3 regions of the Dickeya sp. CFBP 2040 genome follow, and region 3 is predicted to be linked to each of the others. Evidence: riboswitches for the same ligand, from Rfam matches in the RefSeq annotation. Region 3 holds a riboswitch; each other region holds the start of a gene.
The links. A riboswitch is a leader RNA that binds a small molecule or an ion and turns the genes downstream of it on or off. The one in region 3 is predicted to bind thiamine pyrophosphate.
Positions count from the first base shown of each region.

Region 1: another riboswitch for thiamine pyrophosphate. It lies ahead of Dpoa2040_RS18315 (hypothetical protein); the one in region 3 lies ahead of thiB (thiamine ABC transporter substrate binding subunit).
Region 2: another riboswitch for thiamine pyrophosphate. It lies ahead of thiC (phosphomethylpyrimidine synthase ThiC); the one in region 3 lies ahead of thiB (thiamine ABC transporter substrate binding subunit).

Region 1 is NZ_JAAVXH010000021.1:38,625-48,922, reverse strand. It holds gene Dpoa2040_RS02960 (LD-carboxypeptidase) at 1-90, opposite strand, end outside; gene Dpoa2040_RS02955 (autotransporter outer membrane beta-barrel domain-containing protein) at 383-2,356, opposite strand; TPP riboswitch at 2,667-2,763, shown strand; gene Dpoa2040_RS18315 (hypothetical protein) at 2,799-3,059, shown strand; gene thiD (bifunctional hydroxymethylpyrimidine kinase/phosphomethylpyrimidine kinase) at 3,056-3,859, shown strand; gene psiE (phosphate-starvation-inducible protein PsiE) at 4,055-4,462, shown strand; gene yegQ (tRNA 5-hydroxyuridine modification protein YegQ) at 4,652-6,028, opposite strand; gene Dpoa2040_RS02930 (CatB-related O-acetyltransferase) at 6,223-6,954, opposite strand; gene Dpoa2040_RS02925 (glutathione S-transferase family protein) at 7,261-8,223, opposite strand; gene baeR (two-component system response regulator BaeR) at 8,345-9,082, opposite strand; gene baeS (two-component system sensor histidine kinase BaeS) at 9,096-10,298, opposite strand, start outside.
Region 2 is NZ_JAAVXH010000088.1:3,271-13,568, reverse strand. It holds gene thiH (2-iminoacetate synthase ThiH) at 1-1,066, opposite strand, end outside; gene Dpoa2040_RS13545 (thiazole synthase) at 1,066-1,845, opposite strand; gene thiS (sulfur carrier protein ThiS) at 1,847-2,047, opposite strand; gene Dpoa2040_RS13535 (HesA/MoeB/ThiF family protein) at 2,044-2,793, opposite strand; gene thiE (thiamine phosphate synthase) at 2,795-3,421, opposite strand; gene thiC (phosphomethylpyrimidine synthase ThiC) at 3,421-5,382, opposite strand; TPP riboswitch at 5,520-5,635, opposite strand; gene nudC (NAD(+) diphosphatase) at 5,830-6,603, shown strand; gene hemE (uroporphyrinogen decarboxylase) at 6,659-7,732, shown strand; gene nfi (deoxyribonuclease V) at 7,732-8,406, shown strand; gene Dpoa2040_RS13505 (YjaG family protein) at 8,498-9,088, shown strand; gene hupA (nucleoid-associated protein HU-alpha) at 9,276-9,548, shown strand; gene Dpoa2040_RS13495 (DUF1481 domain-containing protein) at 9,553-10,263, shown strand.
Region 3 is NZ_JAAVXH010000087.1:246,802-257,099, forward strand. It holds gene tnaA (tryptophanase) at 1-819, shown strand, start outside; gene sgrT (glucose uptake inhibitor SgrT) at 948-1,148, opposite strand; gene sgrR (HTH-type transcriptional regulator SgrR) at 1,343-3,010, shown strand; TPP riboswitch at 3,067-3,221, shown strand; gene thiB (thiamine ABC transporter substrate binding subunit) at 3,265-4,248, shown strand; gene thiP (thiamine/thiamine pyrophosphate ABC transporter permease ThiP) at 4,224-5,834, shown strand; gene thiQ (thiamine ABC transporter ATP-binding protein ThiQ) at 5,818-6,510, shown strand; gene ilvB (acetolactate synthase large subunit) at 6,885-8,549, shown strand; gene ilvN (acetolactate synthase small subunit) at 8,553-8,846, shown strand; gene Dpoa2040_RS12845 (DedA family protein) at 8,888-9,658, opposite strand; gene Dpoa2040_RS12850 (DNA polymerase II) at 9,862-10,298, shown strand, end outside.

The sequences.
Region 1 (10,298 bases), on a different contig from region 3:
TTTATTATGAGGAGGGGTAGCGAAAGCAGGATAATTAAAAAATAGCGATGTTAAGGTTGATAATGTGATTGTTATTAACAAAGGTTTCATTTTATTCTCCAGTTCGTTGCTTTTTTTGACTCTCCATTTATAGCAATGTTTATCGATGATGTGATTTCTTTCGGATAAATCTTAATTGTGTTTTTTTGTTAAGTGGTGTAATTCAATGTTCCTTTTTTGTTTTTTATTAATGTTTGTTTCGGTGAGAAGTTCTCTTGTCAGGAAAATTAGTGTGGGTTAATTGTAGGTGAATCATATTTTTCATCATAAATACATGGGGGGTTTTAACCCCATGTATGTACTAAAAATAGCGAAAATATAGGTGAAATTATTCAATTATTATTTATCTGAAAGCATACTCCAGACCGGCACTGACGCCATAGTTTCCTTTCTTGATATTATTACCATCAAACTGACTGGAATATTGCACCCATGTGTGGAGGTTGGTGGTAATATTCATCGTCATTCCTGCATCTGCCGAGTTCCAGTTTTTCTCTGAATCAGCCCCTGGCATAGAAAAGTAGCCGCTCATGGAGTTCAAACCAGCTGTTATCTGCGGAGTATTAGCCATGTAATCGTGATTCCTGGCGATCTCGACGAACGGGATAGTTTCCAAACCGAATACAGACCACTGCCCTTGAGCTCTCCAGCCAATCCCTGAAACCAGAGAATTACGGCGTTGTGCCGAGAACCACATGGCAGAACTATCATCTCCGTGCTCACTGTAGCGGTATACCTTAACGAACTGACGCTCAAGGCGGGCAAAAGGGCCAGTTTTAACCGGCCCAAGACTGAACCACCAGCCGCCATCAATACCCCCTCCAAGGTGATGCCCGTTTACTGAACCAGATTCCTGACGATTGGCCGGGCCGATATGAATAGTGCGATAAACATCATTAAAGTTGGAGCGGCCAGCATTGAAGAAGGTACTCAGCCAGGCATTATCGATGTGATAGACCTCGTAAAGCGCGATGCTGCTGTCATACAGCTTATAACCCGCATCACTAATGTTCGCTGTTTGATTAGACTGGGTCACCACCGCACCTACGTTAAAATTTTCACTCAATTTCACGTCGCCGCCGACCGAGATAAAGCGATTATTACCGTTGGTTGGCAAGGTATTGTCGGTTGAACGGGCGTGGCGGTAATCGCCACCCAAAAATACGCGTGTCTCATTCCCGCGGGTATCGGCCAGAATTTCATTGCGTAGCAGATTGTACTGTGATTTCGTGGCTGCCAGTGGACCCTGGCTCAGCAGCGAGATTTTACCGGGCGCTGCCATTTCAGACAAAACGACACTGGCAAGCATCTTGTAACCACCCGTGGTGGGATGGACATTATCTGCAAAAAGATAGGTATTTTCAGTTCCTTTGGCATAATCTCCGGTTGAGCAGATAAGTGATGATAGGGTGTCACAGGCGCCACGAGTCGTATTGATGATGCCATAGGCTGATGGATTAGCCATGATTTCAGCCATAATTTTATAGGTATTGACAGGAATGATATTAAGCCCATCTTTACTTAGTGTGTCGAGACCGTTGTTTAATGTCTGATTATATTGGCTAACCACGTCCTGATATTTTTTTTCCAGGTGATGACTTATGCCGTCAGGAGTTGCTCCAAGGTTAGGAAGGTTGTAAACCACTACATATTTCCCACCTGCATGATATAGGCTGTTCAATAATGATACTTCTTCCTGCGCTACGGGAATAATCTCCGCTGTTGCTGTGGTGGGGGCGGACTCGTAGATGGCATATATGTCATTGGAGCCTCCCCACATTTGATAAAGTGTTGACGCGCTGGCATGGTTATTTTGCAAGTAACTGTTAACCTGAGATTGGATCGTGCTTGAGAAAAGGATACCCAGCGAATAGTTATTAAGAATACCGGCTCCACCCCAGGCAAAGTCAGTCCCCCCGGAGGATGAAGCAGTGACGGATAAACCTAAGCCATCGGCTACATACATGGCAGTATTTTCTCCAGGATTAGTGGTAAACCTTGAAACACCTAGTCCTAATGTCTGTGAAAGATTACCTGCATCACTCAAACTATCACCAAAAACCACAGCGTTGTTGAACATTGCCGCCTGCACAGGCAGGGTATAAAGGAATAGCACAGTAAAAAGAGGTAATAGTCTTGATGTGACCCATGACATCCAACGTATGTCAATCACACTGTTTTTTATCTTATTAATGAGTAATATATTTTTTTTATTGCTATTTCTCTGGTGAGTTGCAAAGAAAATAGACCGGCGGAAACAGTATGTTGTGTTTTTAATGAACTGAAATATATTGGCGATTTTTTTAATGACCGGCATAAGTCTGATGCTCCTGATTTTTAAATAATGAATGGCGTTATCTACACTGTGGCTTAAATTTTAAATGCAATGGCTCAGGTTTATAATTTAGTGTTGTAATGACATTAATATTTCAGTAGCAATATATGAGATATATCTTATCTATACCTTTCATATTTCAGGTGGCGGGTTATTGGGTTTGTTGTTGATGTCGATTAAAGGATGGTGGTGCTGATTTGTGCCGGGCAAAATGATGAAGCTGGCTGATGCCTGCTACTAACCTTCTTTAATCTGTCATTGATCTTTTTCGCTAATGCTTCCAATAATGGCGTTCGTTGACTCGGGGTGCCCTTCTGCGTGAAGGCTGAGAAAAACCCGTATTACCTGATCTGGATAATGCCAGCGTAGGGAAGTCACGGTATCCCCACCGGTACCGCTTTCTTTCACGCTGGTTGGGAGGTTTATGAACGCTCGATCTGTACGTTTCCCCGCTGCATTCTTCGCAGATTCCCTTGATGCTTTCCGCTCACGCGCGCCGCTGACACATTGTTTTACCCATGAGATGGTGACTGATTTCTGTTCGCAGGAAAGGCACCGCCCTTGTCATGCTACCGCCGCTTGTGTTGTGGTGCTCCGCTTCGGGCAATGGGCGAGTGGCGCGGAGAGCTTCATCCACGCGTTTTCGGATGCGCTCTATACCCTGAACCGGGAGGCATTGGTATGAAACGTCTCAACGCACTGACTATCGCGGGTACTGATCCGAGCGGCGGCGCGGGCATTCAGGCTGACCTCAAAACGTTTTCAGCGCTGGGCGTTTACGGCACCAGCGTGATTACCGCGCTGGTGGCGCAGAATACACGCGGCGTGCAGTCGGTCTATCGCATTGAACCGGCGTTTGTTGCCGCCCAACTGGATTCGGTGCTGAGTGATGTACGCATTGATAGCGCCAAAATCGGCATGTTGGCACAGAGGGATATTGTGGAAGCCGTAGCGGACCGACTGTTGTGCTACCCGGTGCCTTATGTAGTGTTGGATACGGTGATGCTGGCGAAAAGCGGTGATGCGCTACTGGCGCCAGATGCGGTGGAGGTGGTGCGCCAGTTACTGTTGCCGCGTGTATCGCTGATTACCCCCAACCTGCCGGAAGCAGCGGCGCTATTACGGTGCTCGCTTGCTGACGATGAAAGAGACATGCGCCGGCAAGGGGAAGCATTGCTGGCAATGGGGTGTCAGGCGGTATTGATGAAAGGCGGCCACCTGAACGGCAGCGAAAGCCCGGACTGGCTGTTCATGCCGGATGTTGAGCCGGTGCGGTTGAGTACGCCGCGCGTCAACACCCGGCATACGCACGGTACCGGCTGCACGCTGTCGGCTGCGCTGGCAGCGTTGCGACCTCGTCATAATAACTGGCGGGATACCTTGTCCGCCGCGCGGGTCTGGCTGCAAGGGGCGCTGGAGCAGGCGGATTCGCTAGAGGTTGGTTATGGCATCGGCCCGGTACACCATTTTCACCACTGGTGGTAAAGGTGGTGTCCTGATACAAGCGATAAGAAATTTAGATAAATGGTAATAATATTGCATAGACAGCCTGCAGATGACCCGGTAATTTTGTGATCTGTGTCAGATTATTGCCTGTGTGGTGGGGCTAACGCTTGCCGGGTTTTAGAGGCTTTTTTCTGAGCGGTGTTTTCTCTGAATGACAGGACTGAGGAGATGCTCATGGCGGGTTCAGCGCGTGCAGTCATGATTGCCAAAGGGCTACAGACGATACTTAATTTGGGTCTGTTACTGCTGGCGGTGATTTTGGTGATTTTTCTGGGCAAGGAAACCTGGCATTTGGCCTCGGTTCTGCTGGTCAGCAATGAAAAAGAGTCTTCGTATATGCTGATCGAAAGTCTGGTGATTTATTTTCTCTATTTTGAGTTTCTGGCGCTGATCGTGAAGTATTTTCTATCCGGTTATCACTTCCCGCTGCGCTACTTCATTTACATCGGTATTACCGCCATCGTGCGGTTGATTATTGTCGATCATAAAAACCCGGCGGATACCTTTACCTATTCCGGTGCGATCCTGATTTTGGTGATTACGCTCTATCTGGTGAATAGCCCACGCCTGAAGCGGGAGTAAGTAGCCAGAAAAGAAAAAGCCAGCTCAAGGGAGATTGAGCTGGCCAAGGAGGTGGTTCCTAGTAGCATTACTACGCTTATTTTACGTTTTGTATTTTCTCAGCGCTGCAATAATAGCCAGTTAACCATGCCATTGATGTGATCTGATTCTAAAAATTGTCACAATTGGCATTATTTTGTCACTTTTTTGTTATTTCGCGTGTGGATTGCGGGTACTGGTGCCGGGAAGATTACGCAGCAGTAACGCGTATTCCAGTGCGATATCATCCGGCACCGGCAGATACACGATGTGGCCGTCACCCGGTGCGACATCGATAGCCTGACCTTTTTTGTTGAGCAGGGTATCGACAGTGAACTGAATGTTGCCGCCCGGCGTCATCATTTCCACGCTGTCGCCACGGGAGAACTTGTTTTTGACCGCCACTTCTGCCAGCCCATCACGCCGCTTGCCGGTAAATTCTCCGACAAACTGCTGCTGGTCTGATACCGAGTAACCGTAGTCGTAATTCTGGTAATCCTCGTGGACGTGACGGCGCAGGAAGCCTTCGGTATAACCGCGGTGCGCCAGCCCTTCCAGCGTTTGCAGCAGCGTCGGGTCGAATGGTTTGCCGGCTACCGCGTCATCAATGGCGCGGCGGTATACCTGCGCGGTGCGGGCGCAGTAATAGAAGGATTTGGTGCGGCCTTCGATTTTCAGCGAAGCAACCTGCATGTTGGTCAGGCGTTCTACATGCTGAATGGCGCGCAGATCACGTGAGTTCATGATGTAAGTGCCGTGTTCATCTTCAAACGCGCTCATGTATTCACCTGGGCGCTGCTTCTCTTCCAGCATGAATACCTTGTCGGTAGGTGCGCCGATGCCAAGCGTCGGCTCTGGCTGAGCGCTGTCGAGTTGTGTGACGGCAATCGGTTCATGGATGTGCACAATGTTGCCCACCACGTCTTCTTTGCCTTCCTGCACGTTATATTCCCAACGGCAGGCGTTGGTGCAGGTGCCCTGATTGGGGTCGCGTTTATTGATATAGCCAGACAACAGGCAGCGGCCTGAATAGGCCATACACAGTGCGCCGTGGACGAAAACTTCCAACTCCATGTCCGGCACCTGGTGGCGGATTTCCTCAATTTCTTCCAGCGATAGCTCGCGTGACAGAATCACCCGGCTCAGCCCCATCTGCTGCCAGAACTTCACCGTCGCCCAGTTGACTGCATTGGCCTGTACCGACAGGTGAATCGGCATCTGCGGGAAGTTTTCCCGCACCATCATGATAAGCCCTGGGTCGGACATGATCAGGGCGTCCGGGTTCATCTCGACAACCGGTTGCAGGTCACGCAGGAAGGTTTTGAGTTTGGCGTTATGCGGCGCGATGTTGACCACCACATAAAATTTCTTGCCCAGCGCATGGGCTTCATTGATGGCTTGCGCCAGCGTCTGGTGGTTGAATTCGTTATTGCGCACACGCAGGCTGTAGCGAGGCTGGCCGGCATAAATTGCATCTGCGCCATAGGCAAAGGCGTAACGCATATTTTTCAGCGTACCGGCCGGAGAGAGTAATTCCGGTTTAAACATGGTGTTTTCTCAAGTCTGATCACAGGTCAGGCTGTTCCCGGTGGGGGAACAGTAAAGGCGGCAGATTCTAACGCCAACGGCGGGAAAAATCAGTAGTCAATGGACAAAAACGGGGTAACAAAAGGCGAGTGGCTTAAAGATGGCTGGCTTGACGTCTGCAAGCCAGCGCCATGTTATTTTTTTAATGATGAGGCTTAGGGTTGCTGTTGAGTCTTTGCTAACCACTGTTGTTTTTTCTCTTTTAGCTCGGATAGAACATCCAGGCTCCGTGCTTCATCATGGGTCAGATCAGCAAAAAAATACTGCATGTGATGTTTTATCCATGCAAACAGATTAGGCATATCCCACCAGGCGATATCTAATAGCGCTTCCCGAACTTTTTCTGGAAAACGAAAGCGGATGAGTTTTGCAGGCGTTCCGGCATAGATTCCATACGCTTCACTTCTGAAATTGGGAGGAAGTAATGACCGCGCACCAATAACACATCCATTTTCAATAATACCACCACCCAGCATCATGGCTTCGTCCCCAATCCAGACATCATTTTTGATGACAGAGTCCTGGTATTGAGGTTGTTCGGGATTCATGAGTCCATCACCAAAGATGGCGAACATGGCTGTTGATATGGTTCGCATTTCGTGCTGCCCATTCAGTATGAATTTTAATCGGGAACCACCTGAAACAAATCTACCTATCCTTAAGCTTTGCTGGTCAGAGTCATATTTTACCATGGAGCCAACACCAACACCTGATGCTTTACCAATATGAAATAAGCCAACGTCAGATTGCTCACCTAGCCAGTTCTGGAAAAAATCATGTGGAATAGAACTGAAAAAGCCGTCGCTGTATTTGATGATTTTAAAATTTTTAGCATTAGGAGAGGTTGTATCGAACCCCAGGCAATCATCATCAGTTGAAATATTCATAATTTCCCTTTGAATTGATGTTTTTTTGGTCTGTATTACGATGAGCTCTTAGAAGTGAAAGGCATGATAAATGAATAGCTAACATGATGCTATTATTTGCGAGATTGTTATCTTATTAATATTAAAATTTTGAAATCATATGGCAATTACTGTAATTCAAAGTAATGTATATAAGTTATTATTTATGCCAGGTGAGATGGGGTAATATCTGTAAGTGATAGGGATGCGCTGGGGAGTAGGTAATATATAGGTAGGTGGTGTTAGTGAACCACCACCGTTAGATAGTTTTTTTAGCGAAGGTGATTTCTAAAAGACACGAATACCCGCTGACGGGCCGACCAGATCGCGCTGGTGTGGGCGCTCGAAGTCCACCTGCGGACCTTTTGGAATAATGGCGGTGGGGTTAAGCCAGAGGATGCTGTAGTAACCGGCTTTGATGTGATCCAGCCTGACCGTTTCTTTGACTCCCGGCCATTGGTACAGCTCACGCAGATAGCCGGAAAGGTGCGGGTAATCTTCCAGACGGCGGATGTTACATTTGAATGCGCCATGGTAAGCGGCGTCGAAACGCACCAGCGTAACAAATAGCCGCCAGTCAGCTTCGGTCAGGGTATCGCCAGCCAGATAGCGGTGATGGGCCAGATGCGCTTCCACCGTATCGAGAGAGGCAAACAGGTTGGTGACCGCCTGATCGTAATTTTCCTGGGTTTTGGCGAAACCGGTCTTGTACACGCCGTTGTTGATGTTGTCATAAACCAGGCTGTTCCAGCGATCAATTTCCGGTTGCAGGTCCGGCGGATAAAAGTCCAACTGGTTACCGGTCAGGTCGTTGAACGCGTGGTTGAGCAGGCGGATGATCTCCGACGATTCATTATTGACGATGCGGCCTTCTTTACGGTCCCACAGCACCGGCACTGAAACCTTACCGGTATAATGCGCATCGCTGGCGGTGTAGAGTTGGTGCAGGTAACGCACCGGCGCTACGTTGTCGCCTGCATCCTGCGGGGTGCTGAATTCCCACCCTTGTTCACCGATGCAGGGGTTTGCTACCGACAGTGCTATCACGTTCTGCAGGGCTTTCAGATTGCGGTAGATCAACGTGCGAGATGCCCACGGACAAAGATACGAGACGAACAACTGATAACGCCCAGCTTCCGGGGCCAGCGTTGTGTCACGGAACCGGGTTTCCTGACGGTGAAATGCGCCGCCTTTGATTTCTTCAGCCGCTACATCGCCATTGACCCACTTGCCATTGACTAATCCCGACATGTTTACCCTCATCATGATTATTATGTTTGATGAGTATGCTAGCAGCCCGAAGCTGAGAGGAAATTGCAAATTTTTAACCGGGTCAGACAGTTTCTTTGACGGCATGACCGCCGTCATGGCGTTACGTAGATATTTCCTGACTGGCGGCGGCTTCCCAGCGGTAACCAATGCCGTACACCGTGCGGATAAATGATGTTTCCTGATCAAAGGTTTCCAGCTTGCGGCGCAGGTTCTTGATGTGGCTGTCGATGGTGCGGTCAGTCACCACCCGGTAATCGTCATACAGATGATCGAGCAACTGTTCGCGCGAAAAGACCCGCCCCGGCTCGGCAGAGAGGGTTTTCAGCAGTCGAAACTCGGCGGGTGTCAGTTCCAGGTGTCGCCCAAGGTAGCTAGCCTGGTAACGGTTTTGGTCTATCAGCAATGCGGGCTGCGCATCACCTGGTAGCGGCTCATGTTGCCAGCGACAGCGGCGCAGCAGGGTTTTCACCCGTGCGACCACTTCACGCGGGCTGTAGGGTTTGCAGATGTAATCGTCGGCGCCGATTTCCAGCCCCAGCAGCCGGTCGATTTCGTCGGTACGTGCAGTCACCATGATAATCGGCACGTTGGAAAAACCGCGAATGGCGCGACAGAGCGTCAGGCCGTCACGGCCCGGCAGCATCAGATCCAACAGGATCAACTGGCAAGGATGTTCCCGTACCCAAGGCTCGACTTCCTCGCCCTGCGTCAGCCAGTGAGTGCGGTAACCGGATGCCTGCAGGTAATCCACCAGCAATTGGGCCAGTTTAGGCTCATCTTCAACGATCAACACCGGCAGGTTTTCATTACCCGCCACTGCAGGAGACGATGCTGTCATGTCGATTCCTGTGTCAGGAGAGGTGCAACGGAATCTCGACAGTGATTTGTACGCCGCCGAGTGATGAATGCTCAGCATACAGGCGTCCATCGTGCGCCTCAATGATATTGGCGCAAATGGACAACCCCAGTCCGGAGCCGCCGCTGGCACGGTTGCGCGAGCTTTCTGCGCGGTAGAAACGCTCGAATATCAGCGCCAGTTGTTCATCGCTGATGCCGGGGGCGCTATCACGCCAGTGAATGACCAGCCGTTGCTGGCGTAATTCGGTTTCCACCTCCAGTTGTCCCGCATCATCAGTATAACGCAAGCTGTTTTCCAGCAGATTATTGAACAATTGGTTCAGTCGGTCCGGGTCGCCAAATACGACAGCTTCGGGATGAAAGCGGGTAGTGAGTTGGATGTTTTTGTGCTGAAAACGTTCCCTGAACGACGCTATCGACACCTGTAGCAGCGCGCTGACATTGACGGCGGTCTTGCGGTAAGCCAGTGCGCCAAGATCGGACAACGACAGTTGATGCAAGTCGTCCACCAGTTTGGTCAGTAACGCGACCTCCGTTTGTAGTGAGCTAAACGCTGCGGTATCGGGTCGGCGCACGCCATCCTGCAAGGCTTCCAGCTCACCACGCAGCACCGCCAGTGGGGTGCGCAACTCGTGGGATATGTCTGCCATGAATGCGCGGCGCGACTGTTCGTTTTTTTCCAGCGCTGAGGCTAACTGATTAAAGTCCTGCGCCAGACGATCCAGTTCATCGCGCCCACTGGCTGTTACGCGTGTGCTAAAATCTCCGCCCGCCAGTTGGTGGATGCCATTAACCAGCCGTTTGACCGGGGCCAGCAGCCCGCGCGACATCATCCAGGTCACCACTGCGGCTAACAGGGTAGTAAAAGCGACAATCAGCCAACTGGTACGCTGTTGCTGGCGGTCGAAGTTGATATCTGCGCTGCGGGTCAGCCCTTCTACCGGCGCAGTCACCAGCCAGCCAACGGTCTGTGTTTTCGCCATCAGCGGTTGCCAGTTGCTGCCGGCTGGCATCGGAATTGGCGGGCCTATCAGGCGGCGGCGGTTCTCGTCCGTGACCCAAAACCGGGTACGCCAGGCTTGCATCGCTTCATCGTTATTCTGTTCCATCTCCCGTAACATGGAGAAAATGCCGTGCTCGTTATTGTGCAGAAAATCCCAGTTGCCGTGTTGCTGATACTGATCTTCCAGCCAACT
Region 2 (10,298 bases), on a different contig from region 3:
CGTCTTGCGGGCGGCGATTGTCGTGCGGGGTGAATTGTTCCAGTTCCGGGTGGTCATCGGCGTAGCCGCCCGGTTGGGTTTTGGAAAACGCGCTGACGTTGTTGATGGCAATCGGAATCATGTGGTCGCGGAAGAACGGTGATTCGCGGGTAGAGAGCGACAGTTCCACATCGGGTGCCAGCAGCCGGAAGGCGCAAATCACCTGCGTCAGTTGCGCTTCATCCATCAGCGAGGCGGGTTCGATGCCGCCGGCACAAGGGCGCAGACGCGGGAACGACACCGAGTAGCGGCTTTGCCAGTAGGTTTGCTGTAAATACAGCAGGTGCTCGGCCATCATGTAGCAGTCGGTGCGCCAGCTGTCGGACAGCCCAATCAGCGCCCCCAGCCCGATCTTGTCGATGCCGGCGCGCCCCAGCCTGTCTGGCGTCGTCAGTCGCCAGGCGAAATCCTGTTTTTGGCCGCGCAGGTGGTGGCGGGCATAGGTCGCTGCATGATAGGTTTCCTGATACACCAGCACCCCATCCAGACCGAGGGTTTTCAGTTCGACATACTCCGCCTGCGACAGCGGCTGCACTTCCATCATCAGTGAGCTGAATTGTGGGCGAATTAACGGCAACATCTGGCGAAAATAGTCCATTCCCACTTTGCGCTGGTGTTCACCGGTCACCAGCAGCAGGTGATCGAACCCCAGCGCCTTGATGGCCTCGCACTCACGCTGGATTTCCTGCTCATTGAGCGTCTTGCGTTTGAGATGGTTACTCATGGAGAAACCACAATAGGTACAGTCGTTGGCGCACAGGTTGGAAAGGTACAGCGGCACATAGAAACCGACGGTGTTGCCAAAACGCTGGCGCGTCAGTTGTTGCGCCCGCTGGGCCAGCGGTTCCAGCCAGCGACTGGCAGCAGGCGACAGCAACGCCATCATATCGTCGCGCGTGGGCCGATCAGCGCACAGCGCCCGCTCTACGTCAGCGTCGGTTTTACTGTTGATGCGCAGGGTCAGGTCATGCCATTCCAACAGTTGCCAGCGGTGTTCAAACAACGGCGATTGAGAGTGGATATCCATCAGTCGGCGGTCTCCGTATGTTGCAGAAAGCCGGTCAGTGGGCTGGTGGCGCTGGCGAGGTGCCGGCGGCTACCCAGACCAGCCTGACGGGCAATGGCACCGGCGTCCACCGCCAGTCGGAAGGCGTGCGCCATCTGCACCGGGTCACGTGCCACGGCGATAGCGGTATTAACCAGTACCGCATCGGCACCCAGTTCGATGGCTTCTGCCGCATGGCTGGGAGCGCCAATGCCAGCATCCACAACTACCGGTACCCGCGCCTGCTCGATGATGATGCGCAGGAAGTCACGCGTTTGCAGCCCCTGATTAGAACCAATGGGTGCGCCGAGCGGCATCACCGCGGCACAACCGGCGTCTTCCAGCCGTTTGCACAACACCGGGTCGGCACCGCAGTAGGGCAGTACCACAAAGCCGTCTTTCACCAGTTGTTCGGCGGCTTTTAGCGTTTCCACCGGGTCGGGCAGCAGGTATTTCATGTCCGGGTGGATTTCCAGTTTCACCCAGTGCGTGCCCAGCGCTTCACGCGCCAGTCGGGCGGCAAACACCGCTTCCTCGGCGGTTTTGGCACCGGAGGTATTGGGCAGCAGCTGTACGCCCAACTCGCGCAGCGGTGCCAGAATGGCATCGCTGCCGCCTTTCAAATCCACCCGTTTCATTGCCAGCGTGACTAGTTGTGAGCCGGAGGCGTGCAGTGCATCCTGCATCCGTTGTGCGCTGGCAAACTTGCCGGTGCCGGTTAATAACCGGGACGTAAACGTTGTATCTGCAATCTTCAGCATCTCAACCTCCAGCGATCGCCTGAAACAATAAAATGTCATCACCATCCCGCACGATATGTTGCGCCCAGTTATCACGTGGGATGATGGTGTGATTGATGGCCAGCGCCGTGCCGGGCTGTAGCCGGTTCAACTGCTCAAGCAGTTGTGCGACGGTCAACTCACTATGCAGTTCGATAACCTCATCGTTGAGCCGGATTTTCATGCCTGCCCTCCACATACCGGACAGGTCGCTGATCGTGCCAGTTGCAGCGTGGTCCATTGCTGCTGGCGTGCATCGAACAGACGTAATTTGCCGTCCAGTGGTGAGGGTAATCCGCACAGCAGTTTGAGCGCTTCCAGCGCCTGTAAGGTGCCCATCACACCGACCACCGGGCCGAGTACACCGGCGGTGCGGCAGTTGCGTCGAGGTTCCGTGGCGTCCGGGTAGAGGCAGGCGTAGCAGCCGTGTGGGTAAGGCGGCGTCAGCACCAGCAACTGGCCGCTGAATCCCACCGCGCTAGCGCTAATCAGCGGTTTTTGTGCCGCGACGCAGGCGGCATTGACCGCATGACGGGTGGTCATGTTGTCGCAGCAGTCCAGCACCAGATCGGCTTGCGCCACCGCGGTTGTCAGCGATTCGCCTTCAAGTCGGGTGGTCAGCGCGACGGTTTTCACCAGTGGGTTGATGGCTTCCAGCGCGTGACGGGCCAGCTCCGTTTTGGGGCGTGACAGGTGAGCGCTGCGGTAGAGAATCTGCCGTTGCAGATTGGAGAGGTGCAGGGTGTCGTGGTCTGCCAGCAGCAGCGTGCCGACGCCGGCTGCCGCCAGATAGAGCGCCGCCGGCGATCCCAGTCCGCCCAGTCCCACCAGCAACACCCTGACTGCCGCCAGTTTCTGTTGTCCTTCCTGGCCGATATCTTCCAGCAACAACTGGCGGCTGTAGCGCATAAATGCCTGATCATCGAGCATGTTATGCCTCCCGTCCTTCGATCAATTGCAGTAACGTCGCGGTCGCGGCGCGCCAGTCAGCGGCCTGTGTGATGGCGCTGACCACGGCAATGCTGCCGACCCCGGTTTCCAGCACGGCGGGTACCCGGTCAATGCTGATACCGCCGATAGCGACGGTGGGAAAGCGCCCGTTCAACGCGCGAATATGACGGGCCAACTCCACCAGACCTTGTGGTGCCGATGGCATGGCTTTGGTCTGGGTCGGGAAAATATGGCCCAGTGCGATGTAAGACGGCGACAGGGCGACGGCACGTGCCAGTTCAGCATCGTTATGGGTAGACACGCCCAGACGTAGCCCGGCGGCGTGGATCGCCGCCAGATCGGCAGTATCGAGATCCTCCTGACCCAGATGTACGCCGTACGCCTGATGCTTCACCGCTAGTTGCCAGTAATCGTTGATGAACAGCCGGGCCTGATACTGACGGCCAAGCGCGATTGCCCGGATGATGTCCTGTTCCGCTGGCTGGTCTTTAATGCGTAGCTGGAGAGTGCGAACCCCCGCGCTCAGCAGGCGTTCTATCCACGCTACGCTATCGACCACAGGATAAAGCCCCAGTTGGGCGTCGGTGGCAGGAAACGCACGGTTCATCAGCGTTCCTCCTGCGGCAGGCTGGTAGCGGTGTGGTACAGCTCGCTACCGCGTGCGCGGAATTCGGCGGACATTTGCGCCATACCGGCATCCACCGGTTGCGCTTCCTGACGGGCGGCGTAGTCGCGTACTTCCTGTGTAATCTTCATCGAGCAGAATTTCGGTCCGCACATTGAGCAGAAATGTGCCACCTTGCCGGATTCCTGCGGCAGGGTTTCATCGTGGTAGGCACGGGCGGTTTCCGGGTCCAGTGCCAGATTGAACTGGTCTTCCCAGCGGAATTCAAAGCGTGCCTTGGACATGGCGTTGTCGCGGATTTGCGCGCCGGGGTGGCCCTTCGCCAGATCGGCGGCGTGGGCGGCTATCTTGTAGGCGATCAGCCCTTGTTTGACGTCGTTTTTGTTCGGCAGGCCGAGATGTTCTTTCGGGGTGACGTAGCACAGCATGGCGCAGCCGAACCAGCCGATCATCGCCGCGCCGATACCTGACGTAAAGTGGTCATAGCCCGGCGCGATATCTGTGGTGAGCGGGCCCAGCGTGTAGAACGGTGCTTCATGGCAGTGTTCCAGCTCTTCGGTCATGTTGCGGCGGATCATCTGCATCGGCACATGACCGGGGCCTTCGATCATCACTTGCACATCGTATTCCCAGGCGACCTTAGTCAGTTCCCCCAGCGTGTGCAGTTCAGCAAACTGTGCTTCGTCGTTGGCATCCTGAATCGAACCGGGGCGCAGGCCGTCGCCCAGCGACAGCGCGACGTCATAGGCGGCACAGATTTCGCAAATTTCACGGAAGTGCTGGTAGAGGAAGTTTTCCTGATGGTGCGACAGGCACCATTTCGCCATGATGGAACCGCCGCGCGACACAATGCCGGTCAGGCGTTTGGCGGTCATCGGCACGTAGCGTAGTAGTACGCCGGCGTGAATGGTGAAGTAGTCCACCCCCTGTTCCGCCTGTTCCAGCAGTGTGTCGCGGAACAGTTCCCAGCTCAGGTTTTCCGCGATGCCGTTAACCTTTTCCAGCGCCTGATAAATCGGCACTGTGCCGATTGGCACCGGGCTGTTGCGCAGAATCCACTCGCGGGTTTCATGAATATAACGCCCGGTGGATAAGTCCATCACGGTGTCCGCACCCCAACGGGTTGCCCACACCAGTTTCTCGACTTCTTCCTCAATCGAAGAGGTCACCGCAGAGTTGCCGATATTGGCGTTCACCTTCACCAGAAAATTGCGGCCAATGATCATCGGTTCTGATTCGGGATGATTGATGTTGGCAGGGATAATCGCCCGCCCGACCGCAACTTCCTGACGCACGAATTCCGGTGTGATGTCGTCCGGCAGCAACGCGCCAAAACTGTGGCCCGGATGCTGCTGGCGCAGAACCTCGCCGCGAATACGTTCACGCCCCATATTTTCACGGATGGCGATGAATTCCATCTCCGGCGTGATGATGCCCTGACGGGCGTAATGCAACTGGGTGACGCGACGCCCCGTTTTGGCACGTATGGGGTGTGGCAGATGTTCAAAACGCAGGTGAGCAAGGCCGAGATCCGCCAGCCGCTGCTGGGTAAAGTCAGAGCTGGCTCGTGGTAATGCTTGCGTGTCGTCGCGTTCTGCAATCCAGCCGGCGCGCAGTTTGCTGAGTCCGTGATGTACGTCCGGCGTGCTGACCGGGTCGCCGTAAGGCCCGGCGGTGTCATAAACCGGCACCGCTTCGTTCGGTTCATAGCGCGGGTTGTCGCGGCTACCACCTATCAGCGTTGGGCTTAGCTGGATTTCCCGCATCGGGACGCGAATATCCGGGCGTGAGCCGGTCAGATAAATCCGCTGTGAGTTTGGGAAGGTTGAGCCGCGCAGCGTATCGATAAACTGTTGAGCGGCAGCACGTTGTTCACGACGACCAGACGGTGTTTTTTCTCCGGAAGCCATCAGCTCCGTGGACAGTTTGGATTCGGTAGACATAGCAAGTTCCTGTTCATTAAATGGGAAGATTGCTTGTCTGGAGTTCGGAGGGAGTAATCGCCGGATGTTGGCTGGCAACGGCAGAGGGCGTGTTGCCCTGATGGTTGCGCGTTCCCCTGCATGAATGGTGGGGTGGCGATATCATTACTCTTGTTCCCTTCGCAGGTATTAACCTGATCAGGTTCCGCGGATCCCGAATTAACGGTCTCAGCCCACGCGCCATCAGACGTGTTGGGCACTCCGACAAGATAGGACCCCTTGAGGGGGGGCGTAAAACATCAACACTCTATGCGTTGTAGCGGCGTGGCGTCAATGGTCGAACATCAACTGGGCAATGCGCTTACCCTGAAAGCGCATTGCCAAGGCTTCACCCACGCCGGATAATGCCGGACAGAATTTTTGGCTATCGTAACAGGCTAGCAGGCAATAAGCGGGGCGATAAAAGTGATGGAATTGACGCTGAAGGGTGAAGAAAGCGGGTGGTGGGTGGTATATCACCGTCATCAGATTTGGCTGCCTCAGGGCGAGTTACCGCAAGGAACGGCAGCGCAGTGGCAGTTGCAGCAGCACGCTGCCCGTCAGGTAGGCGAGTGGCAGGGAGAACCGGTATGGCTGGTGTTGCAGGATAAGAAGACTGATATGGGATCGGTGCGTCAACTGCTGAGTCAGGATGCAGGGCTGTTTCAGTTGGCGGGCCGCGCGGTGCAACTGGCGGAGTTCTATCGTTCGCACCGGTTTTGCGGCTACTGCGGTCATGAGATGTCTGCCAGCACCACCGAACTGGCCTGCCTGTGTTCGCACTGCAAAGAGCGCTACTATCCGCAAATTGCCCCTTGTGTGATTGTGGCGATTCGCCATCACGAAAAGATTTTGCTGGCGCAGCATCTGCGCCACAAAGGCAATATGTACACTGCGCTGGCCGGTTTTGTCGAAGTGGGGGAAACGCTGGAGCAGGCGGTAGCGCGGGAGGTCCTGGAAGAGAGCCATATTCGCGTTAAAAACCTGCGTTATGTCTGTTCGCAGCCCTGGCCATTCCCGCATTCGCTGATGATGGCGTTCATGGCTGACTATGACGGCGGTGAGGTGAAGCATGATCCCTCTGAACTGCGTGATGCCAACTGGTTCCGTTATGATTGCTTGCCTGAATTGCCGCCGCCGGGTACGGTAGCACGGCGTCTGATTGAAGACACGGTCGTACTGTGCCGCGAGGCCGATAGCTGATCGGTCATCGCCAGCGACAATCATGCCTGCCAGCAGGCGTTACAAGGAAAAGACCATGACTGATCTGAAAAATGATCGCTATTTACGTGCTCTGTTGCGCCAGCCCGTGGATGTCACCCCAGTATGGATGATGCGTCAGGCGGGGCGCTACCTGCCGGAATATCGTGCGACCCGTTCGCAAGCGGGTGATTTCATGTCGCTGTGCAAGAATGCTGAACTGGCCTGCGAAGTCACGTTGCAGCCGCTGCGTCGCTACAATCTGGATGCCGCCATCCTGTTTTCCGATATTCTCACCGTGCCGGACGCCATGGGGTTGGGGCTCTATTTTGAAGCGGGCGAAGGGCCGCGCTTCACATCGCCAGTGACTTGCCATGCCGACGTGGAAAAGTTGCCGCTGCCTGACCCGGAGCTGGAACTGGGCTACGTAATGGACGCGGTGCGGACGATTCGCCGCAATCTGGCCGGTGCGGTGCCGCTAATTGGTTTTTCCGGCAGCCCATGGACGTTGGCGACGTATATGGTTGAAGGTGGCAGCAGTAAAGCCTTTACCGTCATCAAAAAAATGATGTTTGCCGAGCCGCGTACGCTGCATCTGCTGCTGGACAAGCTGGCGAACAGCGTGACGCTCTACCTCAACGCTCAGATTCGTGCTGGCGCGCAGGCGGTGATGATTTTTGATACCTGGGGCGGCGCACTGAGCGGGGCGGATTACCGCGAATTCTCATTGCACTATATGCACAAAATTGTCGATGGCCTGTTGCGTGAAAATGATGGGCGCCGGGTGCCGGTTACCTTGTTTACCAAAGGCGGCGGTCAGTGGCTGGAAGCGATGGCGGATACCGGCTGCGACGCGCTGGGATTGGACTGGACGACTGACATTGCCGACGCACGGCGTCGTGTGGGAGACAGAGTCGCGTTGCAGGGCAATATGGACCCGTCCATGCTGTACGCACCGCCGGCTCGTATTGAACAGGAAGTCGCTACCATTTTGGCCGGGTTCGGCGCTGGCAACGGTCATGTGTTTAATCTGGGGCATGGTATTCATCAGGATGTGCCGCCGGAACATGCCGGCGTTTTCGTCGAGGCCGTACACCGGTTATCTGCACCCTATCATCAGGATATGGCCTGATGGATATGCAGGCGTTACGCGCCGAGCAATGTGATAAAGCCGCATTGGTGGTGCGTTACGACGATATACCTTTTGAACAGCCGACGCTGATTGCCGGTGCGGATGTCGGTTTCGAACAGAAAGGCGCGGTAACCCGCGCTGCGCTGGCGGTGCTGGCTTATCCATCGCTGCAACTGGTGGAATACCAGATTGCCCGCATTCCAACCGTCATGCCTTATATCCCCGGTTTTTTGTCGTTTCGTGAATATCCGGCGCTGCTGGCGGCGTGGGAGCAGTTGCAACACCGGCCAGATTTGCTGTTTGTCGATGGGCATGGCGTGTCTCATCCTCGTCGTCTGGGGGTTGCCAGCCATTTTGGCCTGCTGGTCAATGTGCCGACGATTGGCGTTGCCAAACGCCGGTTGTGCGGGCAGTTCTCACTGCTGGCGGACGCGGCAGGCAGCCGCCAGCCGTTGCTGGACCGGGATGAGCAGATTGGCTGGGTATGGCGCAGCAAGGCGCGTTGCAACCCGCTGTTTGTCTCCACCGGCCACCGTGTTGGTACCGACAGCGCGTTACAGTGGGTGATGCGCTGTATGAACGGGTATCGTCTGCCGGAGCCTACCCGCTGGGCGGATGCGGTAGCATCCAACCGTCCGACGTTTCAACGCTGGCAACGTGAGGTCGGGCTGTAGGATAATGCCGGGCAGGAAACTTTAGGAATTCAGGCATATGGCGGTTTGGTGATTTTCGTTACACTTGCCGCCCATTATTTTGAGATAAACGATGTTACGTAACCCTATTCATTTGCGTCTGGAAAAGCTGGCAAGCTGGCAACATGTCACCTTTATGGCCTGCCTTTGTGAACGTATGTACCCCAACTATCATGAGTTCTGCCAGCAGACCGATTTTGGGGACGCACAACTTTACCGCCGCATACTGGATCTGGTATGGGAAACACTGGTCGTGAAGGACGCCAGGGTCAATTTCGATAGTCAATTGGAAAAGCTGGAAGATGCGATTCCCGTCGCGGATGACTACGACATTTATGGCGTATACCCTGCTATTGACGCTTGCGTTGCCCTGAGTGAACTGCTGCATTCGCGTCTGAGTGGTGAAACGCTGGAACATGCAGTAACCATTAGCGAAACATCGATTCGTAGCGTGGCGATGCTGGAAATGACTCAGGCAGGTCGGGAAATGACTGATGAAGAATTGAAGAATCTGCCTGCTGTTGAAGAAGAATGGGACATCCAGTGGGAGATTTTCCGCCTGCTGGCGGACTGCGAAGAACGCGATCTTGAGCTGATAAAAGGCTTGCGCGCCGACCTGCGCGAAGCCGGAGTCAGCAACATTGGGATAAATTTGTATCAATAACGCGATAAAACGTGATTTAAGGCCTGAAATGGCCTGTCTTTAGGCTTCACATCCGCACCCTGTCTGGTCTACATTTGGGGGGCGTAATAAAAGTGGCTGTCGGTGCGTGTATGCAGGAGAGTGCTATTATGGCATTTCCGTCGCACTCGATGCTTAGCAAGCGATAAACACACTGTAAGGATAACTTATGAATAAGACTCAACTGATTGATGTAATTGCTGACAAAGCTGACCTTTCCAAGACCCAGGCTAAAGCTGCTCTGGAAGCGACTTTGGCAGCGATTACTGAGTCTCTGAAAGAAGGTGATGCAGTACAATTAGTTGGTTTCGGTACTTTCAAAGTCAATCATCGTAACGAGCGCACTGGCCGCAATCCGCAGACTGGTAAAGAAATCAAAATCGCGGCAGCTAACGTGCCTGCGTTTGTGTCCGGTAAGGCACTGAAAGACGCTGTAAAATAAGCGCATGTTGATACAAGGTTTAAGCAGAGGGGCGATTTCGCCCCTTTTGCTTTTCTTCAGACGACATATCCGGTTGGTTGCTCCCGTGCTGGTATGCTGGCTGACGGCCTGTAGCTCTCATCCTTCAGCGCCTGCCGTGTACGCCAGCGGCTACCTGGATGATCGTGGTGTGGTGCGGTTATGGCGTAAAGACGACGTGCAGCAGCATCTCACCACACTGGTGACGGTATTTAGCCCGTTGCAGGGGAAAGAATCCAGAACTACCCGTTATCGCTTCCAGCAGGGGGGGCTGCGTGAGGTCAGGCAGACTGCTTCTTCTTCGTCACAGGGTGAAGTCAGGCTGCGTTTTGATCAGGCGGGAACCGTTAGCTACATGCAGCGTCAGTTGCCGGACCGGCGGGAATCGCTGTCTGAAGACGAGATTGCGCTTTATCAGTACGATGCCAGACGTTTGCTGGCGCTGAGCGATTCCCTGCGTGCGGGTAAAGTATCGCTGATTCAGGGGCGCTGGAGTGCGGGGCAGGTGACCACGTGCGACGGGAAAACGGTGCGCCCGGATTTGGACCGCGCTTCACTGGCCATGATTGCGCAGCAAGCCGAACGAGCGGCTGGGCCGCTGAGCATCGCCTGGCTGGTGTCACCGGAAGGTACGCAATTGTTGCAAGTGGCAGAAGCAGATTTTTGTCGTTGGGAACCGACTACTGAGTCGTGGTAGTCAGGGAACAATATGAGCGGTAAACACTAGGGCGG
Region 3 (10,298 bases):
TCCGGCGGCCAGCCGATTTCAATGGGCAATATGCGTGAGGTGTATCGCATCGCGCAGCAACACGGTATTCCGGTGGTGATCGACTCCGCACGCTTCTGTGAAAATGCCTGGTTTATTAAACAACGTGAAGCCGGTTATGAGAACCGCTCGATCAAAGCGATCGTCCATGAGATGTACCAATACGGCGACATGCTCACCATGTCAGCGAAGAAGGACCCGATGGTGAACATTGGCGGCCTGTGCTGTTTTCGCAGCGACGAAGAGCTGTTCAACGAGGTGCGCATTCGCTGTGTGCCAATGGAAGGGTTCGTCACTTACGGCGGACTGGCTGGGCGCGACATGGAAGCACTGGCCATCGGTCTGGAAGAAGGCATGAACGAAGATTATCTGACTTACCGCATCGGTCAGGTGACCTACCTTGGCGAACGCCTGCGCGCCGGTGGTATCCCAATTCAGTACCCGGTAGGTGGGCACGCGGTGTTTGTCGATGCGAAAAAGCTGCTGCCGCATATCCCGGCGGAACAGTTCCCGGCACAAGCGCTGAATAACGAGCTGTATCTGGAAGCGGGCATTCGCAGCGTAGAAATCGGCTCATTACTGCTGGGACGGGACCCGGATACTGGCGAACAGAAACCCTCGCCGCTGGAACTGCTGCGCCTGACCATTCCACGCCGGGTGTATACCAACGATCACATGGATTACATCGCCGATTCGTTGATTGCACTCAAGGAGAGAGCCAGCAGCATCAAAGGGCTGACCTTCACCTATGAGCCGCCGGTATTGCGCCACTTTGTCGCCCGGCTGAAACCGGTGGAATAACACGCCACCAGAAAACCTGCCATAAAAAAGCCAGCGGAACACGCCGCTGGCTGGTGAACAGCACCATTACTCAGAACACTACGGCGGTTTCCCGCCGACGTTCTCACTCTCATTTGATGCCGTCAGCTTTACAGCCAGCGACGATAGTCTTCCTCCTCCATATCCTGGATCTGCCACTGCGTAACCTGTAACAGCAATGCCATTCGCTGGGTAGCGGTGAGTACACCCCATCCCCGACGACAGCCTCGGCAAAGCCAGCGACGATATACCCTAAATAATTCGAGTTGCAGGAAGGCGGCGACGCAGAGAATCCCCAGGAGCTTACTCAAGTAAGTGACTGGGGTGAGCGAGGAAAGCCAACGCACCTGCAACTTGAAGTATGACGGGTATAAAAGCGGAATAACCGGCACATATAGCCTCCCCTTCACGACGGTTCACGCACAGAACCATTCACTGCTATTCAGTATCCGCGTAATATAGGGAAAAATATATTGATGACCTTGAATCGTGGAGTTCCCCTTTTATGTCCTCCCCTCGCCTGCAACAACAATTCATCCGGTTATGGCAATGCCTGCAAGGTCAGGATACCGATACCACGCTGCAAGAGCTGGCGCTGTTGCTCAGTTGCTCACGCCGTCATGTCCGCTCACTGCTGAGTGCTATGCAGCGACAAGGCTGGCTCACCTGGCAAGCGGAAGCCGGACGCGGTAAACGCTCGCACCTCGGCTTTATCTACACTGGATTGACGCTGCAACAGCAGCGGGCCGAAGACCTGCTGGAGCAGGATCGCATCGACCAGTTGGTACAACTGGTGGGCGACAAAGAAACCGTACGCCAGATGCTACTGTCGCACCTTGGCCGCAGTGTACGGCAAGGACGCCACCTGTTGCGTATCCTGTACTACCGACCCATGCACAACCTGTTGCCCGGCAGTGCGTTACGGCGTTCGGAAACCCACATCGCCCGCCAGATTTTCAGCGGGCTGACCAGCTTAAATGAGGAAAATGGGGAACTGCTGCCGGATATCGCTCACCACTGGCAGGCGCTGTCGCCGCGGCACTGGCGTTTCTATTTGCGCCCGGCGATTCGTTTTCACCATGGTCGGGAACTGACCATGGAGGACGTGATCGCCTCGTTGTCCCGGCTGAAGACGCTACCGCTGTTCTCCCATTTAACCGATATATCGTCACCGACACCGTTTGTGCTGGATATCCGGCTCAATACGCCGGACAACTGGCTGCCATGGTTGCTCGGCAGCGTACCGGCGATGATCCTGCCGCAAGAATGGCAAACACTGCCGGATTTTATGCGCCAGCCTGTCGGCACCGGGCCGTATAAAGTGGTACGCAATTCCCCCAATCAGTTAAAAATCGCCGCGTTTGACGATTACTTCGGCTACCGGGCGCTCATTGACGAAGTCAGTATCTGGGTGCTGCCGGACGCGCCGATCATCCCCGCCTGCACGGTCACGCTGCAAGGCGATGACACCATCGATAATGAACTGGAAAATCGGCTTGAAGAAGGCTGCTATTTCCTGCTGTTCGACCGCCGTTCGCCGCAGATGGCAGACCCGGAGGTTCGTCACTGGTTATGTCAGGTACTCAGCCCCGTGGCGATGCTCGGCCTGGCCGATAGCCCGTACCAGAGCGACTGGTCTCCCGCTTATGGCCTGCTGCCGCGCTGGCATCACAGCCCACCGCGGGCAGTGCGGGAAAAACCCGTCGGCCTGACGCACCTCACCCTCACCAGCTATCGCGATCACCCCGAATACGCGGTGATAAGCAGCATCATAGGCCGTCTGCTGGCATCGCACGGCGTCACGCTGACGCTACGCAGTCTGGAGTTCGACGTCTGGTGTCAGGGCGCTGACGCCAGCGACCTCTGGCTCGGCAGTGCTAACTTCTACCTGCCGCTGGAATTTTCCCTGTTCGCCATGCTGTATGAACTGCCACTGCTGCGGCATTGTCTGGGGGAAGACGAGCTGGATAACACCGCACGTCAGTGGCGTCAGGGCGAGCTATCACTGGCGGACTGGAGCCAGTCACTGGTCAGCCGCCAGCAGCTTCATCCGCTGTTCCACCACTGGCTGCGGTTGCAAGGGCAAGCCAACATGCGGGGACTGCATATGAACACGCTGGGCTGGTTCGATTTCAAGTCCGCCTGGTTCGCGCCGCCAGCCCCGCCAACATGATCCTCTGCCGCCAGTCATGACGCTTTTACTGATGTGACAAACACTTTACAATAGCGCCGTTCTCAACGGGGTGCGGCCCCAACATTCATGTACGAGCAGTCATGTACGAATAGTCATGTACTAACAATCATGTACGTTTGCGCCGCTGAGAAAATACCCGTCGAACCTGATCCGGTTAATACCGGCGAAGGGATTTGAGACTGCATCCTGCTTGCTCAAAGACCTTTGCCGCCTTCAACAATTTGGAGCGCAAAGTGTTAAAGAAATTACTGTCCTGTCTGTTATTGCTGTCCGCCCCCGTGTTCGCCAAACCGACCCTGACGGTCTACACCTACGATTCGTTCGCCTCGGAGTGGGGTCCCGGCCCGGCGGTCAAAACCGCATTTGAAAAAGAGTGTGACTGCGAACTGAAATTCGTCGCGCTGGAAGATGGCGTCGCGCTGCTCAACCGTCTGCGTATGGAGGGCAAAAATAGCCCGGCGGACGTGGCGCTGGGACTGGATAACAATCTGGTGCAGGCGGCGGCGCAGACCGGCCTGTTCGCCCCGCATGGCGTCAACACCAGCACGCTGACGCTGCCCGGCGGCTGGCACAACGACACCTTCCTGCCCTTCGACTACGGCTATTTCGCCTTCGTCTATAACAAAGACAAGCTGAAAAACCCGCCGAGAAGCCTGCATGAACTGGTGGAAAGCAACCAGTCGTGGAAGGTTATCTACGAAGATCCGCGCACCAGCACACCGGGGCTGGGGTTACTGTTGTGGATGCAAAACGTGTATGGCGACAAAGCACCACAAGCCTGGCAGAAACTGGCGGCGAAAACCGTCACCGTCACCAAAGGCTGGAGCGAAGCCTACGGCCTGTTCCTGAAAGGTGAAGCCGATCTGGTGCTGAGTTACACCACTTCACCGGCTTACCATCTCATCGCCGAGAAGAAAGATAGCTATGCGGCGGCCAATTTCAGCGAAGGCCACTACCTGCAGGTGGAAGTCGCCGCCCAACTGGCTGGCAGTAAAAACCCACAACTGGCAGCACGTTTTCTGCAATTTATGATAAGCCCTGCTGTTCAGCAGATCATTCCGACTACTAACTGGATGTACCCGGTGATCAAAACCGAGTTGCCTGAAGGCTATAACACCCTGACGCGGCCTGCCAGCGCGCTGGAGTTTACCCCACAGCAAGTCGCAGAACAGCGGACGAATTGGGTTCAGGCATGGCAGCGCGCCGTCAGCCGCTGATTCCCGGCTGGCTGTGGCCGGGGCTGCTGGCGGCTGTTTTACTGCTTGGCACCGCCGTGCTGGCGTTCGGCGCACTGTGGCTGGACGCACCCAGCGTGCCCTGGCAGTCGCTGTGGAATGACAGCTACCTCTGGCATGTCATCCGCTTCAGCTTTTGGCAGGCGTTGTTATCGGCACTGCTTTCCACCTTGCCCGCGCTGTTTCTGGCGCGGGCGTTGTATCGCCGCCGTTTTCCCGGCCATCGTCTGTTGCTGCGCCTGTGCGCGATGACGCTGGTGCTGCCGGTGCTGGTGGCGGTATTCGGCATTCTCAGCGTCTATGGACGGGAAGGCTGGCTGGCACGTTTGCTGATGCAGGTGGGCATCGAATACCGGTTTTCGCCTTACGGCTTGCAGGGCATCCTGCTGGCTCATGTCTTTTTTAATCTGCCGCTGGCAACCCGACTGTTCTTGCAGGCGCTGGAAGGCATTGCGACCGAGCAACGCCAGTTGGCAGCACAACTCGGCCTGCGCGGCTGGTACTTCTTCCGTCTGGTGGAATGGCCGTGGCTGCGCCGCCAGCTCTTACCTGCCGGGGCACTGATCTTCATGCTGTGCTTTGCCAGCTTTGCTACCGTGCTGGCGCTGGGTGGCGGCCCGCAGGCGACGACCATCGAACTGGCTATCTATCAGGCGCTCAACTTTGATTATGACCCGGCGCGCGCCGCGCTGTTGGCGCTATTACAGATGGTATGTTGTCTGGGGCTGGTGTTACTCAGCCAGCGACTGAGCCGGTTACTGGCGGTCGGTGTCAGTAATCGCCAGCACTGGCGCGACCCACAAGACAGCCTGTGTAGCCGCGTTGCCGATACGCTGCTGATTACAGCGGTGCTATTACTGCTGCTGCCGCCGCTGCTGGCCGTGGTGGTGGATGGACTAAACCGCTCGCTACCAGACGTGTTGCGCCAGCCCGCTTTATGGCAAACATTCTGGACCTCTCTTGGCATCGCGCTGGCTGCCGGTGCGCTCAGCGTGACATTAACGCTGATGCTGCTGTGGAGCAGCCGGGAGTTGAAACTGCGCCAGCAGCAGTTAGCCGCCCAATTGCTGGATCTGAGCGGAATGCTGATTCTGGCGATGCCAGGCATTGTGCTGGCGTCGGGGTTTTTCCTGCTATTCAATCGCACCATCGGGTTACCCTCTTCCCCTTACGGGCTGGTGGTGCTGACCAATGCGCTGCTGGCTATCCCTTATGCCATGAAAGTGCTGGAAAACCCAATGACTGACGCCGCCGCACGTTACAGCTTGTTGTGTCAGTCACTGGATATTCGTGGCTGGCATCGCCTAAAAGTGGTGGAACTGAAGGCGCTACGCGCCCCCATCGCACAGGCGCTGGCCTTTGCCTCAGTGTTGTCGGTGGGCGATTTCGGCATCATCGCGCTATTTGGCAACGAGCAATTCCGCACCCTGCCGTTTTATCTTTATCAGCAGATTGGTGCTTATCGCAGCGCTGAGGGCGCGGTAACAGCGCTGCTACTGCTATTGCTGTGCTTTATGCTGTTTACCCTGATTGAGAAACTGGCGGGCTTACATGATAGCACTCCATAAGTTGACCTACCTCTACCAACACCTGCCGATGCGCTTCGATTTACAGGTGCAGCCCGGCGAGCGCCTTGCCATTCTGGGTCCAAGCGGCGCGGGTAAAAGCACCCTACTGAGCCTGATCGCCGGTTTCCTACCCGCCGATAGCGGCCAGTTACAGTTGAACGGACAGGATCACGATGCTACACCACCGGCGAAACGCCCGGTGTCGATCCTGTTTCAGGAAAACAATCTGTTTCCCCATCTGACGCTGGCGCAGAATATCGCGCTCGGCCTGCACCCCGGCCTGAAACTGAATGCGGAACAATGGGATACGCTAAGCATGATCGCCAGTCGTATGGGATTATCGGAGCTGCTGGAACGCCTGCCATCACAGGTTTCCGGCGGTCAACGGCAACGAGCGGCGCTGGCGCGCTGCCTGATTCGCCAGCAACCGATCCTGCTGCTGGACGAACCGTTCTCCGCACTCGACCCAGCGTTGCGTCAGGAGATGCTGGCGTTAGTAGACGAAATTTGCCGTGAACGGCGGTTAACGCTGCTGATGGTGTCGCACCAGTTAGAAGATGCCATACGCATCGCGCCGCGCAGCGTACTGGTGGTGGATGGCCGCATCTATCACGACGGCCCGACCGCAGAGCTGGCGCACCACGCGGATGCAGCGAGAATACTCGGTCTGAAATAACAACGCGCCCTTAAAACGTTCTCGATTAAAAAATTCTCGATTAAAAAACGTGACATTAATCGCATTTATGCGGTTTTACCGTGTTGAAACCTTGTCTATTTTTCCGCACTCATGGTTATATGGGAGCGCAAATTAACCAAAACGAACATGAAGGTTACCCGTGAAACACACCACCCCTACTTTCGCACTACTAAACAGCGCCGCGCAGCATGATGCGGTCGTCGTCGTGCGCGTGGTGGTCGTGGTCGGCAGCGCGCCGTAACGGGTTCCGAATCAAACCTGGATTCCAAACCCCGCCGGCGCAAGCCGAGCGGGGTTTCTTTATGTCACCCACCCCGCTCCTCCTGACACCGGCTCTGATAAAGGATATGACTATGCGTTATACAGGAGCTGAGCTGATCATCCGTCTGCTGGAACAGCAAGGCATTACCACTGTAACCGGTATTCCGGGCGGCGCAGCGCTGCCGCTGTACGATGCGTTGGGAAAAAGCCGCACTATTCGCCACGTCCTCGCCCGCCATGAGCAGGGAGCCGGTTTTATCGCTCAGGGAATGGCGCGCGTCAGCGGTAAAGCGGCGGTTTGCATGGCATCCAGCGGACCCGGCGCCACTAACCTGCTCACTGCCATTGCAGACGCCAAGCTCGATTCTATTCCACTGGTGTGCATCACCGCTCAGGTGCCTTCGGGCATGATCGGCACTGATGCTTTTCAGGAAGTGGACACTTACGGCATCTCAATCCCGGTCACCAAACACAACTATCTGGTACGCGACATCAGTGAGCTGCCGCAGGTCATTAATGATGCCTTCCGGCTGGCGCAATCCGGTCGTCCCGGTCCAGTCTGGGTTGACATCCCCAAAGACGTACAAACGGCGACTATCGATCTGGCGGAGCTGCCTGCACCAGCAGTGAAGTCACCCGCTCCCACTGCCGATGCCAGCGACCTAAGCACTGCCGCCGCGATGATCAATCAGGCCAAACGTCCGATCCTGTATCTGGGCGGCGGAATCATCAGCGCCAGTGCGCATCAGCAGGCTATCGAACTGGCGGAACGCGCCGGGTTGCCCACCACCATGACACTGATGGCGCTGGGTGCCATGCCGGTGGATCACCCGCTGTCGCTCGGTATGCTCGGTATGCACGCCGCTCGTTACACCAATATGATCCTGCAGCAATCGGATTTGTTGATTGTGCTGGGCGCACGATTTGATGATCGCGCTATCGGCAAGGCAGAAGAATTCTGCCCGAATGCTCAGGTGATCCATATCGATATCGATCCGGCGGAACTCGGTAAGATCCGCCAGCCACACGTGGCGATCCACGCCGATGTGGCGCAGGCGCTGGACCAGTTACTGCCGCTTGTCGAGCGTCAGCCGCGTGCCGACTGGCTCGATCAGGTGCGCGCCCTGCAACGCGATTTCCCATTCAATATGCCAAACGCCGACGATCCGCTCAGCCATTACGGGTTGATCCGCGCCGTAGCGGATCAGCTGGACGATCAGGCCATCATCACCACTGACGTAGGCCAGCACCAGATGTGGGTGGCGCAAGCCTACCCGCTGCGGCGCTCACGCCAATGGTTGACCTCCGGCGGACTGGGGACGATGGGTTTTGGCGTGCCTGCGGCTATCGGCGCAGCACTGGCGGAACCGCAGCGTACCGTAGTCTGTTTTTCCGGCGATGGCAGCCTGATGATGAACATTCAGGAAATGGCGACTGCCGTGGAAGAGAACCTGAACGTAAAAATCGTACTGATGAACAACCAGTCGCTGGGGTTGGTGCACCAGCAGCAGGAGCTGTTCTATCAGCGAAACTTCGTAGCGTCTGACTACCGGTATCAGACCAACTTTCTGGCGATTGCCTCCGGATTCGGTTTTGCCACCTGCGATCTCAACGCGGTTGAAAATCCACAAGCCGCCCTGCGCGACGCCCTGCAACGGCCCGGCCCGACGTTGATCCATGCCGTTATCGACATCAACGAGAAAGTATTCCCGATGGTACCGCCGGGTGCCGCCAATATTGAGATGATTGGAGATTAAATTATGCAGACTTCATCGACGACTGCACAGGTCACGCTGGAACTCTCGGTACGCAACCATCCGGGTGTGATGTCGCACGTATGTGGGCTGTTCGCCCGCCGCGCGTTCAACGTGGAAGGCATCATGTGTATGCCGCTGCCGGACAGCGATCAAAGCCGCATCTGGCTACTGGTAAAAGACGATCAGCGTCTGGCGCAGATGATAAGTCAGGTAGAAAAGCTGGAAGACGTGTTGCAGGTGACTCGCCACGGCGAAGAGATGCGAATCTTTGATCAGGTGGCAGAATTTTACCGCTAACCGATGGGATGCGATACCGGGAAAACCGGTATCGCGCTCGCTCATTTATCCATTAGAATCTGCCACAACAGGTGTCGGTAAACCGGCATCAACGGATGCTGCCACAACTGCCACAGACTGATGACCGCGATAACCGCCGTCAATGGTGCCAGCCAGCGCAGGCGCGCCAGTGTCAGCCAACCGGCTAATTCAGCGTTGGCGCCACGATGCACACGCCACCATCGCCACAGCAGCCAGCCCGCACTCCACAGCAACATCGCCGTGATCAACAGCAGCCATTTAAAGCCGCTGCTGTCGGCTTGTTTGGGAATATCAATTGCCACGCCCGCCAGAATGCCGGGCATCAGGTAAACCGGCGGCCAGGTGAGACAGCCGATGATATTCGGCAGTGCAAAACGCCGGGGCGACAGCTCCAGCATTCCGGCCACCATCGGGATCAACGGGCGAGTCGGGCCAAAAAACCGCCCAATCAGAATGGTCGCCATATTGTGCTGATGCAGCATCTTTTCGGTACGATACACATAAGCTCGATGTTTTTGCAGGAAAGACCAGTTATGCAGCTTCTCCTTAAAACGCCAGCCAATGAAGAAGGAAATCCAGTCTCCCAGCAGGCAACCGATAATGCCCATGCCCCAGGCAGGATATAGCCCCATATCGCCGCTGCCGATAAATGCTCCCAGCGATGCCATCATCAGCGTGCCGGGCAACAAGAGTCCCACCAACGCCAACGACTCCAGAAACGCCACCAACAGTACTGCCGTCAGTGAATACGCTAACGATTGAGTGATCAGATGCTCCAGCCAGGCTTCCATAATTCTCTACATTTCTGCATTTTTTATAACCAAAGATAACCGGATGATAGCAGGAAACAACGGGAATAGGGTGTGGTCTTCTTTCTGCAACGGCTTGACAGCACAGTAGACAGCGCTATTGAGAACGGCGCTAAAACTGGACAAAAACTGTATATATATACATAATTTGTTGCATTACTCCACTGACCTTCTGACTATACGCTATGACCCTTTCCCCACCGCGTCAGGGCTTTGTATTGACCCGCCACTGGCAGGATACCCCTGCCGGGATTCAGGTCGAATGCTGGCTGGCAACCGATGACGGTCCCTGCCGGATCAGGTTATCGCCGCAGCAGGCGGTGGCGTTTGTACCGATGCGACATCAGGCACAAATCACCCAACTGTTAAGTAGTGAAAAGCACTGGCAATTACGACCGCTGGCGCTGAAAAACTTCCACCACGAACCGCAACTGGGGCTGTACTGTCTGCACTACCGCCAGTTGTTACGTCTGGAGAAGAAACTTCAGGAAGCGGGAATCCCGGTATACGAGGCAGATATCCGCCCGCCGGAGCGGCTTCTGATGGAGCGGTTTATCACCGCGCCGGTCTGGTTTAGCGGCGAAGAAACCACTGGTGGGCTGATTGACAACGTCAAATTGAA